Regions from separate parts of the Pseudomonas sp. 1 genome, predicted to be linked through region 2. Evidence: predicted binding sites of a transcription regulator. Region 2 holds the regulator's gene; each other region holds the start of a gene.

Region 1 (3,564 bases), on a different contig from region 2:
ACGCTCGACGTTGCGGGCCGCCGGGCCGCTGATGTTGTGAAAGCGCAGGCCGGCGAAGGTGATGTTGAGTTTTTCTTCGAAATGCAGGTAACGCAGCTCGACCGAGGCCGGTTGGTTGCCGAACAGCGGTGCGGCGATCAGGCGATCGTAGACCTGGCCCAGTTGCAGGCGGTCGGTGATGTCGCCTTCGAAACGCAGTTTGCAGCCAGTGGCGGAGATATCCAGCAGCTTGCCGTCGATCGGTGACTTGAGCTTTTCGCCACCGAGCACGACGCTGACCAGATCGGTCAGCTTCAGGGCTGCGCGAAAGGCGTTGCGGCGCTGGTGATAAACCACTTCGGTGGGCAGGTCGCCGGTGTAGAAGCGGTCGCCACTGGATTCTTCGATGTTCAGCTTGCCGTCGCATTCCCAGGCAATGCGCACGCCGTCATGAAAACCTTCGACCTTGAACGGTTCGCCGGCGAGCAGGAAGCGTTCGCCATCGCGCGGGATCATTTCGTCCAGGGCAATCGTGGCGGTTTCCCGGTCAACCTTGATCAGGTAACTCTGGAAGCGCTGGCTGCGCTCGTGGAAGGTGATGATCAGCGGATCGTGGCTCTCTTGCAGCTGGCGCAGGTTGCTGGAGATTTCCAGAGGTGTGGTGAGCACCTTTGGGGGCTGCGGAGCATCATCCGCGCTGAGGACGTTGGACACGTTAAATCAATCTCCAGACAAAATTTGACTACGGCTGGCCAGTATTTTGCCAGCATGTTTCGCACGTTGATAGGGCGCAAGCATTGAAGAAAGCATCACGCCTGGCTGAGCGCGCGTGGTTTCTGCAGTTTGGAGAAGGTGCCACTGGCATCGTAGAGCGCGGGAGGCTCGCCGCCGGTGAGGATTTTCAGCTGATTGGCGGTGGCGGCCTGCTGCATGATGATCGACTGGCCGTTCTTGGCGTTGGCTGCCTGGCACTGGGCAATCAGGTCGGTGAGGACGTCGCTCTGGCTGAGCAACTGGTCGCCGATGCTCGACTGACTGGCCAGTTGTTCCAGGCCGGCGCGGTCGAGCGACAGATTGAGACTGGCGAGGATTTCGCTGCGCTTGCGGCCATGCTGTTCGAGCAGAATGATCAATGCCTGTTTGCGCGCCAGAATTTCTTCCAGCAGAGGCATGTCGCGACCGTGCAAGGCGAGGGACTCGGTTTGCAGTAACTCCAGCAATTGTTGAGCTGGAGCAAAGTCGTCGGTGATCAGTTGCAATAAATTAGTGTCGTGCATGGCTGGCCTTGGGTTTTAAGCGTCCAAAAGCCTGGCGCTGACCGAGGCCTAGCGCTGGGCTTCGAAATTAAGCAGTTTGCTGGCTACACGGTTGCTGTCGACCTTGTAGCTGCCATCGGCAATCGCTGCTTTCAACTCGGCCACGCGGGCTTTATCGACGGCAGGCTGATCGCGCAGCTTGTCAGTGACCTTCTGCAACTGTTGAGCCTCATTGCTGAGGTGTACCGATTCCCCGCTTTTTGCGGTACTGGCCTGTTCGGCCGGGGTATTCAGCGGCGCGGAGGTGCCGGTTTCGGCGGTTTCCTTGGCGTTGCTGGTACGTGTACTGCCCGTAAGTGACGAGGAGCTGTTCAAACGGCTGAAATCGATGACCATGTTAAAAACCTCTGGGAATTTGGACGCTTGCCATGTTCTCGGCCATCCCCTGGAAAACTTTAGGCTCATTTAGCAATGAGCTTGCATGCGCCGTTGCAGATCCTGCTGCGGCACAGTTTAGGGAACAGCTCTGGTCAGCGCCAGTTTTCTGCCTGGTTACTCAGGGGCTTTTCAAATATCCGTTCATGCAACCGTTTGCATCGCCGCTCACATGGCCACTTCCACCTGGCCGGGCGCGACGACCTGCGCCTTGATGACCCGTTGGGAGTTGAGGTTTTTCACGCGAATCTGTTCTTTCAGGCCGCCGTTGGCCAGCGCTTCGCCCGGCATTCGGACGGCCAAGGTGCCGCTGCGGGCGGTGATTACCACTTGATCGCCCTTGCGAACCACTTCCGCCTGTTCCAGATGCACCAGGGTAATGACTTGGTCGGCTACCGTTGGTCGGGTCAATTTCTGTCCGATGGCTTCATCCACCGACGTCAGAAAACCCTGATTGATCGTACTGACGTCGCGCTCGCGCAAGGTCACGTCCTGAGGCTCGATGATGCCGGCGCGTTTGAGTGGCCGCGTGGTGGTGACAATCTCGCGAAACAGGCGGACTTGAGCGGGCACAAACACCGTCCAGGGGGAGGCACCTTCGCAGCGGACCTTGACCGTGACACGGCCCAGAGGACGTGCCGGACTCTCCAGCGTCGCTGTCAATTCCTTGTCGCACATAGGCATGCGCATGCGTGGATCAAGCTGCTTGACCTCGATTTCATAACGGCCTTCCGTTTGACTGGTAGCCAGATAGTCTTCTACGGTGAATTCAAGAAAGCCCTGAGTGACGCCGATAAGCATGTCAGGCAAGGTAACCGCATCAGCACCGGCAGGGCTGCCAGCGAAAAAAAGGCAAACGGCGGACATCGCGCAAAGCCCTCTGCGGAGGGGAGATGTCAGGCGTCGGAAAAATGTCGTTTGAGCGTTCATACGAGTTAAAAAGCAAGCGCCGTGCCGTTTAGCAATGAATGTGCGTCGCAACAACACTTGGCGTTGGGGTAGGAGTCTGGGCATGGCTGGTGTAATGGATTCGGTGAACCAGCGCACGCAACTGGTGGGGCAGAATCGCCTGGAGCTGTTGTTGTTCCGTCTCGACGGTCAGCAGCTCTACGGGATCAACGTGTTCAAGGTTCGGGAAGTGCTGCAATGCCCGCAACTGACGCTGATGCCCAAGTCCAGTCCTGTCGTGTGCGGGGTGGCGAATATTCGGGGGGCGACCATTCCGATCCTTGATCTGGCGATGGCGACCGGCTCCGGAGCTTTGAAAGACAAGAACAGTCCGTTCGTGATCATCACGGAATACAACACCAAGACCCAGGGTTTCCTGGTGCGCTCGGTGGAACGCATCGTGAACATGAACTGGGAGGAGATTCATCCGCCGCCCAAGGGCACTGGACGTGATCATTACCTGACCGCTGTGACTCGGGTCGACAATCAGTTAGTCGAAATCATCGACGTCGAGAAGGTGCTGGCGGAAGTTGCGCCGACGCCGGAAGCGATTTCGGTCGGCGTGGTGGATGTCGAGACCCAGAGCAAGGCATTGTCGTTGCGGGTGCTGACGGTCGATGACTCGTCGGTGGCGCGCAAGCAGGTGACGCGTTGCCTGCAGACGGTCGGCGTCGAAGTGGTGGCGTTGAACGACGGCAAGCAGGCGCTGGATTACCTGCGCAAGCTGGTCGACGAGGGCAAGAAGCCGGAAGAAGAGTTCCTGATGATGATCTCCGACATTGAAATGCCGGAGATGGACGGGTACACCCTGACGGCCGAGATTCGCAGCGACCCTCGCATGCAAAAGCTTCATATCATCCTGCATACTTCGTTGTCGGGAGTGTTCAATCAGGCGATGGTCAAGAAAGTCGGTGCCGATGACTTCCTGGCCAAGTTCCGTCCTGAT
Region 2 (3,564 bases):
TTATCACAGTTACAAGCGTTGCGGGCTGGCCGGGTGCATCCTGACTAAACTGGATGAGACGGCAAGCCTTGGCGAAGTGTTGAGCCTGGCGATCAGTCACGAACTGCCGGTTGCCTACCTGACCGATGGGCCGCGTATTCCGGATGATCTGCATCTGCCGCGCCGTCATCAACTGGTCAGCCGCGCCGTCAGTGTGCAAATGCAGGAAGAACCCAGCGAAGAAGCCATGGCTGACATGTTCGCTGATATCTACCACAGCCCGACCAAGCAGGTTGGCTGAGGTAATGAACCGTTTTTGTACCTACATCGATGGTCTGCCATGCATTGTTCCGGTTGTGAACGCGCAGCCAGTAATGTGGCCTCCGTCTATGCAAGACAAGGTAAAGAAATAACATGGGCAGCATGCATCCCGTACAGGTGATCGCGGTGACCGGCGGCAAAGGTGGCGTCGGCAAGACTAATGTGTCAGTGAACTTGTCCCTGGCCCTGGCAGAGCTTGGCCGTCGGGTCATGCTGCTGGACGCCGACCTGGGGCTGGCGAACGTCGACGTTCTGCTGGGCCTCACCCCCAAACGTACCCTGGCCGATGTGATCGAAGGCCGCTGCGAGCTGCGCGACGTGCTGTTGCAGGGCCCCGGCGGGATCCGCATCGTGCCGGCCGCTTCCGGCACCCAGAGCATGGTTCACTTGAGCCCGGCCCAGCATGCCGGCCTGATCCAGGCCTTCAGCGACATCGGCGACAATCTCGACGTGCTGGTGATCGACACCGCTGCAGGTATTGGTGACTCGGTAGTCAGTTTCGTTCGCGCAGCGCAAGAAGTGTTACTGGTGGTCTGCGACGAGCCGACCTCGATCACCGACGCCTACGCGCTGATCAAGCTGCTGAACCGCGATTACGGCATGAACCGCTTCCGCGTCCTGGCCAACATGGCCCAGAGCCCGCAGGAAGGTCGCAATCTGTTCGCCAAGTTGACCAAGGTCACGGATCGCTTCCTCGACGTCGCCCTACAATACGTCGGCGCGGTGCCCTACGACGAAAGCGTGCGCAAAGCGGTGCAGAAGCAGCGTGCGGTCTATGAAGCCTTCCCGCGTTCCAAGTGCGCACTGGCGTTCAAGGCGATCGCACAGAAGGTCGACACCTGGCCGCTGCCCGCCAACCCGCGCGGCCACCTCGAATTTTTCGTCGAGCGCCTCGTGCAGCAAACGGCAGGACCTGTGCTATGACCGCCAGCGGTATGAACCTTTACAAAAAGTCGGCGCGTGATGCGCAGTACGAGCTGATCGAGCGTTACGCGCCGCTGGTCAAGCGCATCGCCTACCACTTGCTGGCGCGATTGCCGGCCAGTGTGCAGGTCGAAGACCTGATCCAGGCCGGGATGATCGGCCTGCTTGAAGTCTCGACCAAATACGACGCGAGCAAGGGCGCCAGTTTTGAAACGTACGCGGGCATCCGGATCCGCGGTGCGATGCTCGATGAAGTCCGTAAGGGGGACTGGGCACCGCGCTCGGTTCACCGCAATACGCGCATGGTCAGCGACGCGATTCGAGCAATTGAAGCTAAAACCGGCCGTGACGCTAAAGATCACGAAGTTGCGGCCGAACTCCAATTGAGTCTCGACGATTACTACGGGATTTTGAACGACACCCTGGGCAGCCGGCTGTTCAGTTTCGACGACCTGTTGCAGGACGGCGAACACGAAGGGCTGCACGAGGATGGCGCCAGTGCTCATCTGGAGCCGTCGCGCGATCTGGAGGACGAACGTTTCCAGGCCGCGCTGGCGGACGCGATTGCCAATTTGCCGGAGCGTGAGCGACTGGTGTTGGCGCTGTACTACGACGAAGAGCTGAACCTCAAGGAGATCGGTGAAGTCCTTGGCGTCAGTGAATCGCGGGTCAGCCAGTTACACAGCCAGTGCGCGGCCCGCTTGCGGGGGCGTTTGGGGGAGTGGCGAGCGCGCTGAAGGCAGTGTGGGGACACTGCGAACGAGGCTGGTGCGGTGGTGAACGGCACCGGTCTCGATCTGTTGTGCTCCAGACAGTCATCGAGTGTTTTGCCGGATTGATTGAAATGGCGCGTCCAGGTGCTGGGCGCGTTTAAGACTGCTTGGAGGTCGAATTGAACAAAGACATGAAAATCCTCATCGTTGATGACTTCTCAACGATGCGGCGGATCATCAAGAACCTGTTGCGTGATCTGGGGTTCACCAACACCGTTGAAGCCGACGATGGCACCACCGCCATTCCGGTGCTCAACAGCGGCAGCATCGACTTTCTGGTGACCGACTGGAACATGCCCGGCATGACCGGTATCGACCTGCTGCGCCACGTGCGCGCCGATGAAAAACTCAAGCACCTGCCGGTGCTGATGGTGACCGCTGAAGCCAAGCGCGAGCAGATCATCGAAGCGGCCCAGGCCGGCGTGAACGGCTATGTGGTCAAACCTTTCACGGCCCAGGCGTTGAAAGAAAAAATCGAGAAGATTTTCGAACGCATCGGCTGATGAACGCGCGGGGGAGCTATGGAGCATAAAGAATCTTCACAGGGCGACTTCGAGTCGACCCTGAAAAAACACGCGGTCGAACTGGTCGAAAGCCTTGAAAAGGGCAGGTTCGGCGACGCGGTGCAACTGATCCATGAGCTCAATCAGACCCGTGACCGTGGCCTGTACCAGGAAGTGGGCAAGCTCACGCGTGAACTGCACAGTGCGATCGTCAATTTCCAGATCGATCCGCACATGCCGCAGGCTGAGGAAGTGTCGCAAATCACCGACGCTACCGAGCGTCTGGGCTACGTGGTCAAACTGACCGAAGCTGCCGCCAACCGCACCATGGATCTGGTGGAGAGCGCGACCCCTGTGGTCAATGGCCTGGCTGACGAAGCCCAGGCCTTGAGCGCCGACTGGGGCCGCTTCATGCGCCGTGAGGTCGGGGCTGAAGAGTTCCGTGAACTGGCGCGCCGGGTCGACGGTTTTCTGGCACGCAGCAGCGCGGACAACCGCGCGGTGTCGAGCAATCTGAACGACATTCTGCTCGCCCAGGATTACCAGGACCTCACCGGTCAAGTGATCAAGCGTGTGACCCAATTGGTCACCGAAGTCGAAAGCAACCTGCTCAAGCTCGTGCTCATGGCCAGCCAGGTGGACCGCTTTGCGGGCATCGAACATGACCGTGCGGCGATGCTTGCTGAAAAAGATCCACAAAAACATCTCTCGCAGGGTGAAGGTCCGCAGATTCATGCCGATAAACGAGAAGACGTTGTGTCCGGTCAGGACGATGTGGACGATTTGTTATCCAGCCTTGGATTTTAGTTTTCTGGGTTTTTAGACCTGTAGGAGCACCCCATTAATGAGCTTCGGCGCCGATGAAGAGATCCTTCAGGATTTCCTGGTTGAGGCCGGCGAGATTCTTGAGCAACTGTCCGAACAACTGGTCGAGCTGGAAAGCCGCCCGGATGACGCAGATCTGCTCAACGCAATTTTTCGCGGTTTCCACACTGTAAAAGGGGGCGCCGGCTTCCTTCAGCTCAACGAGCTGGTGGAGTGCTGTCACATCGCCGAAAACGTGT
Region 3 (3,564 bases), on a different contig from region 2:
CCGATCAGCAGGCCTTGGATCAGATTAAGGTCGAACAGCCACGCGGCGGCCATGCCGGTGAGGCCGGTGGTGATAAGGACGCCGACCGTGGCCAGCGACAAGGCCGGCCACAGGGCCACGCGGAAACTCGACACCCGGGTGCGCAAGCCGCCGTCGAGCAGGATCACTGCCAGTGCGAGGTTGCCGACCAGATAGGCCGTCGGGTAGTTATCGAAAATGATGCCGCCGCCATCGACCCCGGCAGTCATGCCGACTGCAAGGATGATCACCAGAATCGGGATGCCGAGACGGGAGGAAAGGGAGCTGACAAGAATGCTTGCGCCTACCAGCAACGCGCCGATCAAGAACAGGCTGTTGATGGTCGTCGCATTCAAAGGCAGTACTCCAGAAGCGGAAAGACGGGCACAAACTGACCATGCAGTCTGCGTGCCAGCGATTCTAACCTGTTGAAATGTGATGCTGTCAAAAAGGTTTTGTACCAGAGGAGGCGATCGTTCCCACGTCGAGGCGTCGAACCGTCCGCGTGGGAATGCTTCAATGGACAGCTCTGCGTCCGCTTCTGGGACGCGGAGCGTCCCGGGCTGCATTCCCACGCAGAGCGTGGGAACGATCAACGCGGAGGGCGACTGTATTCCCACGCAGACGGTTCGACGTGGGAACGATCGATGCAGAGGCTTAGAGGCTAAACCGCCCAACCATATTGTTCAGATCCAGCGCCAGACGCGACAGTTCGTTACTCGCCGCACTGGTCTGATTCGCGCCGGTCGCCGATTGCACCGACAGATCGCGGATGTTCACCAGGTTGCGATCCACTTCCCGCGCCACTTGCGCCTGTTCTTCGGCGGCGCTGGCGATCACCAGATTGCGCTCGTTGATTTCCACGATGGCGGTGTTGATGGTGTCCAGCGACAGGCCGGCGCCACGGGCGATGTTCAGGGTCGACTCGGCGCGCTCGGTGCTGTTGCGCATCGAATCCACCGCGTGTTCGGTGCCGCTCTGGATGCTGCCGATCATGCGCTCGATTTCACTGGTCGACTGCTGGGTGCGATGCGCCAGGGCCCGCACTTCGTCAGCCACCACGGCAAAACCACGACCGGCCTCACCGGCACGGGCCGCTTCAATCGCAGCGTTGAGTGCCAGCAGGTTGGTCTGGTCGGCCAGGCCGCGAATCACGTCCAGTACCTTGCCGATATCGCGGGATTCGTTGGCCAGATCGCCGATCAGTGTCGCAGTGCTCTGCACGTCGGCGCTCATGCGTTCGATGGCGCTGACGGTTTCCTGCACCAGATCGCGGCCGTCGCCGGCGGAGGTGGTGGCATTCTTCGAAGCTTCGGACGTGCTGACGGCGTTGCGCGCGACTTCTTCAACAGCGCTGGTCATTTCGTTGACCGCAGTGGCGGCCTGCTCGATTTCGTTGTTCTGCTGGGTCAGGCCACGGGCGCTTTCGTCGGTGACGCTGTTGAGCTCTTCGGCGGCGGACGCCAGTTGCGTAGCCGAGCCGGAAATCCGCTGCAGGGTGTCGCGCAGTTTCGACTGCATCTTGGCCATGGCCGCCAGCAGGCGTCCGGCTTCGTCGCTGCCATCCACATGGATCGGCTGGGTCAGGTTGCCTTCGGCGATGGTTTCCGCGGCATCCAGTGCCTTGGCGATCGGCTTGGTGATGCTGACGGTCAGCAGCCAGGCGAACAGCAAGGTCAGGCCGGTGGCAATCACCAGCAGCGTCACCACCAGATTGAACGACATCGAATACTGATCAGTGGCGCCCTGATTGGTCTCGGCGATCTGTTGGGTGTTGATCTCCAGCAAACGCGCGAGGGCGGTATTCACCGCTTCGGAGTTGGCGAGCAAATCGGTGTTGAGCATCTGCCGCAATTCGTCGACCTGATTGTTGCGCGACAGAGTCTTCATGCGGTCTTCGAGTTGACGGTACTGCGCCAGCAATTGCACGTACTGATCGTAAGCCGCGCGTTCTTGCGGGCCTTCGATCAGCGGCTCGTAGGCGCGTTGCGCGTCGGCGATCTGCCGGTTGCGCAAATCGAACAGCTCGATGGTTTTTTGCTGGACGTCCGGCTCACGGTTGATCAGCAACCGATACGACAGCACGCGCAGGCGCAGGGTCAACTGGGTGAATTCGTCCAGGGCCTTGATCGAAGGCACGCTGGCGGTGGCGATGTCTTCGCCTGCTGCGCGGATCTTGCTCATCTGGTTCAGGGCGAATATGCCGAGAATCAGCATCAGGCCGCCGATCAGGGCAAAACCGGTGAACGCCCGGGGGGCGATGTTCATATTGCGAAGGGACATGGAGGCGGATACCAAAGAAGGGCCGCATCCGTGCGGGCTGAGACTGCTGTTGGGTGACTTATCGGTCATACGACTAAAGTCTTGAGTCGGTGTGCGTATTTGTCGCATCCGCACGCAAGCGACGAAGTGCAGGAACCAGATCGGCAGATCACAGTCTCTAAGACTCGCGAGAACGGTCGAGCCGCCAGGAAAATCAAGGCCTTGCGCCGGTTTAATCCTGGCATCCACGACGACTTTTCTTTATCGTACGCGCCCTTTGAAAAACGCTTGGAATATCAAAATGTTGGAAGCATCCCTCAGCCAATTGGAACAGCTCGTCAGCGATCTGGTGCAACAGAACCAGACCCTGTCGGAAACCAACCAGACCCTGTCCACGGAACTGGCCCGGGCCAAGGATGAAAACGAAAGCCTGCAACTGAGCCTGATGGAACAGGAAGAAAAGCACGGCGCCACCGCCGCACGCATCCAGGCCCTGGTTGATCGCGTCAACGCCGGTCCTGTCAGCGCATGAACCACGGCACAGCAGGGGTAAAAGTCATCTCCATCATGGGGGAGGACTATTCGATCAAGGCACCGGCCGGGGAAGAACAGACCCTGCTGGACGCGGCCTTGATGCTCAAGGCCGCACTGGCCGACACCAAGCGCAAATACCCGACCCTGATCGGCGACCGCCTGCTGGTGCTGGCGGCGATGAATCTGTGCTCGCAGCAGATTGAAATGAAGAAGCAGCATCAGGAAGAACTCGAGCGTTACCAAGAGCAAGTCAGCGCCACGGTCGAGACCATCGCCAAGACCATCAATCAGGGTTGATGGGGTTGCGCACAACCAAAGAATAAGATTGTCGATTGAGCTGTATACAATCGGCACGGCTGTTGCAGTGTTTCAGCCTCTTATTCTTTGGGGGTGCTCCATGCAGTTCTGGCGTCGCAGTATTCAATGGCAGCTGATCCTCGGCATGGGCACCGCTCTGCTGGTCAGCATCTTGATCGTGGTTGGCATTTATACCCTGGTGGTCAACCGCCTCGCCCAGAGCTATCTGGTCGAACAGGCGTTGCCGTCGAGCATCGAAGCGACGCGCAACGACATCGAACGTATCCTCGTTCAGCCCCTCACCGCCGCCAAAGACATCGCCAGCAACACCATGGTCCGCGACTGGCTGGCCAATGGTGAAGACTCCGGCAAAACGGCCGGCTTCGCGCAGTATCTGGAAGGTATCCGCGCCGAACACAAGGCTTTCACGGCGCTGATCATTGGCACCGAATC
Region 4 (3,564 bases), on a different contig from region 2:
CCGGTTCGGTCGGTTTCGGCAGCGGGTCGTCGAACAGGTTCAGCCGTTCGCGCAACTCGTGGGCCGGCACCGGTTGCTGATCCGCCGGCAAGGCGTTCGGGTCGACCGGGGAGGCCGGAGCCCCGCCGTTCTGACCTTGGTCTGCCGGTTTTGCGGCATCGGCACCTTGCGCACCTTCGATGGCCGCCTGGGCTTTTTTGGTCAACACCACGATGTCGATGCGGCGGTTGACCGGGTTGAACGGGTTCTCCTTGTCGAACAGCGCCGACGAGGCGTAACCCACCACGCGAGCCACTTGAGCGTCCGGATAACTGCCTGCCACCAGTGCCCGCCGCGCGGCGTTGGCACGGTTGGCCGAAAGCTCCCAGTTGCCGAAGTCGCCGTTGCCCACGTAAGGCTTGGCATCGGTGTGGCCGCTGATGCTGATTTTGTTCGGCACCGCTTTGATGGTGTCGGCCATGGCCAGCAGGATGTCTTCGAAGTATGGCTTCAGGCGTGCAGAACCGGAGTCGAACATCGGCCGGTTCTCGGCGTCCATGATCTGGATGCGCAAGCCGTTCGGCGTGATTTCGAACAGGATCTGGTCCTTGAATTTCTGCAGCTGCGGGTTCTCGTCGACCTTGTTCTGCAGTTCTTGCAGCAGCAGCTCCAGGCGTTCCTTCTCGACCTGCTCGGCCATGCCTTCGACCTGATCGGTGTCGACCGTGACCTTGTCCGGTTGCGGCTGAGACTTCACTTCAGGGTTGAGGGTGTTTTCCGGCGCCAGGGTCGGCGTGCCGCCCAGATCGATGATGTACGGCGTACCGCTCTCGGAAAAACCGACCGGGTCCTTGAAGTAACCGGCGATGGCGATCTTCTGCTCCGGGGTCGCGGTGGACAGCAGCCACAACACCAGGAAGAACGCCATCATCGCCGTCGCGAAGTCGGCGAAGGCAATCTTCCACGCCCCGCCGTGATGCCCGCCGGCAATGCGCTTGACGCGCTTGACGATTATTGGCTGGTTATTTTCCATGGCTTAACGACCGCGAACGGCTTGTTCCAGCTCGGCAAAGCTTGGACGGTGAGCCGGGTACAGAACCTTGCGACCGAATTCGACAGCCAGCGACGGCGGCATGCCGGAGGCCGAAGCCACCAGCGAGGCCTTGATGGCTTCATAAACGTTCAGCTCTTCCTTGGCATCGTGCGCCAGCGAGTGCGCCAGCGGGCCGAAGAAGCCGTACGCCGCGAGGATACCGAAGAAGGTACCGACCAGTGCCGCACCTACGTGCAGACCGATGGACTTCTGATCGCCGTCACCCAGAGACGCCATGGTCACCACGATACCCAGTACCGCCGCGACGATACCGAAACCCGGCATGCCGTCGGCAATGCCGTTGACGGCGTGCGATGGATGCTCCAGTTCTTCTTTCAGGCTGTAAAGCTCCATGTCGAACAGGCCTTCCAGCTCGTGGGGAGCCATGTTGCCGGAGGACATGATGCGCAGGTAATCGCAGATGAACGCGGTCATGCGTTCGTCTTTCAGTACCGCCGGGTACTTGGCAAAAATCGGGCTCGCGGCGGCGTCTTCGATGTCGCCTTCGATGGCCATCATGCCTTCACGGCGGCTCTTGTTGAGGATCTCGTAGATCAGGCCGAGCACTTCCAGATAGAACGTGTGGCTGAAACGCGAACTGAACATGCTCAGGGACTTCTTGAGCACGTGCATCGTCATGTAACCGGGGTTGGCCTGCAGGAATGCACCGAGTGCCGCACCGCCGATGATCATCACCTCGAAGGGCTGGATCAGGGCGGCAATCTTGCCGTGGGAGAGCACGTATCCGCCGAGCACGCTCGCGAATACGACGATGATGCCGATAATTTTAGCCATAGGTAGAAAGGTACTTGTTTAAGTCGGGTTCAAGGTCATATTCGGAAGTTAAAAAATCTCTTCTTCTACTTATCGGCAAAACTGCGCCAGACTATAGCCAGTTCAGGCGAAAAGCCAATTTAGCCCATGCCGGGCGCGTCTACAGTCAGTGAAGATCTCGTCCAGACATGGCTAATGAAACGAACGTCCCACACGTGAAACCGACCACACTCGATGGCTGGGTGAAGTTGCTCGACAGCGTTCGCCTGCCAGTACCGCAAGACGCCCATGACCGAGTCTGCCGGGCGATTCGAGATGACCGCCGCTCGCTGCGCGACATCGCCGACCTGATGCAGGACAGCCCGGCGCTGGCCCTGAGCATCATCCGCGAAGCCAACCGCCACACCCATGGCAACATGACCGCGCCGGCGGAAAACCTCGAAGTGGCGATCAATCGCCTCGGCCTTGGCCGCACCGAGGAACTGCTGGCGCGCCTGCCCGCCGAACCTGCCGCGCAAATTCCCCAGGCCCTGCGCCAGCTGCAGATGATCAGCCAGCACGCCACGCAACAGGCCAACGGCTTTTTTGCCAGCCGCCTGGCGCGACTTTGGCAGGACATTCATTGGGGCAGCCTGCTGTTTCTGTCGCCGCTGTGGCCGTTGGCGCTGACCTTTCCCAAATTGCTTGAAGAGTGGGAAGTGCGGGTTATCCACAAAGGCGAATCAGCGCGCGTCGTGGAAAAGCAGCTGTTCGGTGTGCGCCTGCTGAAAATCGGCGAAGCGCTGGTGGAAGCCTGGCGTCTGCCGATCTGGGTGCAGCAAGGCTATCGACTGCTGCTGAACGAGCAGCGCGAACTGGTCAAGGTGCTGCGCATTGCCCGCGACGTCGATCATCCGCTGCGCCAGCAAAACCGCCTCGATGACGATCCGACCCTGCGCCGCTGGCTCAATCAACCGGCCAACACCGTGTTGCTGGCCAACGGCCTGGCCCTCTCGGCGCAACAAGCCTGGGACAGTCCGCACAGCGAGCGCTGGCAATACCTGACCAGCCTCTACCTGCAAATCTCGATGGACGAGGTGCAACAGCAGCTGCACCAACAGGCTGCCGTCAGCGCTCGCCTTCATTCCATGCCGGACCTGTGGCACCCGGCGGTTTCGCTGTTGTGGCCGTGGGGAACCCGTCGGCTGCCCGCCGGAATGCTCCCGGCGGCGGCGCCGTCCGCTGAAGATCTGACCCAGTGGCGCCGGCAGTGCGCCGAACTGCTGGCCGTGCCAAGCCGTTTCACCAACGCCATGAGCCTGACCGTCGCCGCCCGTGACGCGCTGGTCGCCAGCGGCATGCGCCGGGTGATGATCCTGATGGCCGACCGCAGCCACGCCAATCTGCGCGTCCATCAAACCTCGGGGTTGCCGAAGGAAGCCGCTGCGCTCAATTTCGTCGTCAGCCAGAGTTCGGTGCTGCAACGCCTGCTCGCGCAGCAGGCGCAAGTGCGGATCACCCCTGACAACAACGCCCAGTTTTCCGCCCTGCTCCCACCTTCGCTGCGCACGCTGTTTCGTGGCGAACATCTGTTCCTGCGCTCGCTGGTGAACAACGGCCGGGTGATCATGATCGTGGTCGCCGACCAGGGTGGCGGGCCGTTCGCCGACATCACCGTACAAGCCTTCGGCAAAACCGCGCAGTGCATCGAGAAAGCCCTGCACAGTTTTAGCCAGCGC

The links. Region 2 encodes FliA, which starts transcription of late flagellar genes. Its sites were predicted from a motif close to CTAAAGTTTNNNNNNNNNNNGCCGNTAA; they were not measured.
Region 1: the regulator FliA is predicted to act here: its motif matches at 1,667-1,694, upstream of flgM (flagellar biosynthesis anti-sigma factor FlgM).
Region 3: the regulator FliA is predicted to act here: its motif matches at 2,360-2,387, upstream of AC1MDC_RS07455 (methyl-accepting chemotaxis protein).
Region 4: the regulator FliA is predicted to act here: its motif matches at 1,937-1,964, upstream of motA (flagellar motor stator protein MotA).

Annotation. Positions count from the first base shown of each region.
Region 1 covers NZ_JBWXMQ010000002.1:246,718-250,281, forward strand. The annotation lists gene AC1MDC_RS04245 (flagellar brake protein) at 1-693, opposite strand, end outside; gene AC1MDC_RS04250 (flagella synthesis protein FlgN) at 789-1,256, opposite strand; gene flgM (flagellar biosynthesis anti-sigma factor FlgM) at 1,305-1,631, opposite strand; gene flgA (flagellar basal body P-ring formation chaperone FlgA) at 1,839-2,600, opposite strand; gene AC1MDC_RS04265 (chemotaxis protein CheV) at 2,683-3,564, shown strand, end outside.
Region 2 covers NZ_JBWXMQ010000013.1:100,113-103,676, forward strand. The annotation lists gene flhF (flagellar biosynthesis GTPase FlhF) at 1-280, shown strand, start outside; gene fleN (flagellar synthesis regulator FleN) at 394-1,224, shown strand; gene fliA (RNA polymerase sigma factor FliA) at 1,221-1,961, shown strand; gene AC1MDC_RS19935 (chemotaxis response regulator CheY) at 2,129-2,500, shown strand; gene AC1MDC_RS19940 (protein phosphatase CheZ) at 2,519-3,307, shown strand; gene AC1MDC_RS19945 (chemotaxis protein CheA) at 3,345-3,564, shown strand, end outside.
Region 3 covers NZ_JBWXMQ010000004.1:21,527-25,090, reverse strand. The annotation lists gene AC1MDC_RS07460 (potassium/proton antiporter) at 1-374, opposite strand, end outside; gene AC1MDC_RS07455 (methyl-accepting chemotaxis protein) at 676-2,301, opposite strand; gene AC1MDC_RS07450 (hypothetical protein) at 2,582-2,812, shown strand; gene AC1MDC_RS07445 (cell division protein ZapA) at 2,809-3,111, shown strand; partial or broken gene AC1MDC_RS07440 (HAMP domain-containing protein) at 3,212-3,564, shown strand, end outside.
Region 4 covers NZ_JBWXMQ010000026.1:57,954-61,517, reverse strand. The annotation lists gene motB (flagellar motor protein MotB) at 1-1,012, opposite strand, end outside; gene motA (flagellar motor stator protein MotA) at 1,016-1,867, opposite strand; gene AC1MDC_RS27190 (HDOD domain-containing protein) at 2,035-3,564, shown strand, end outside.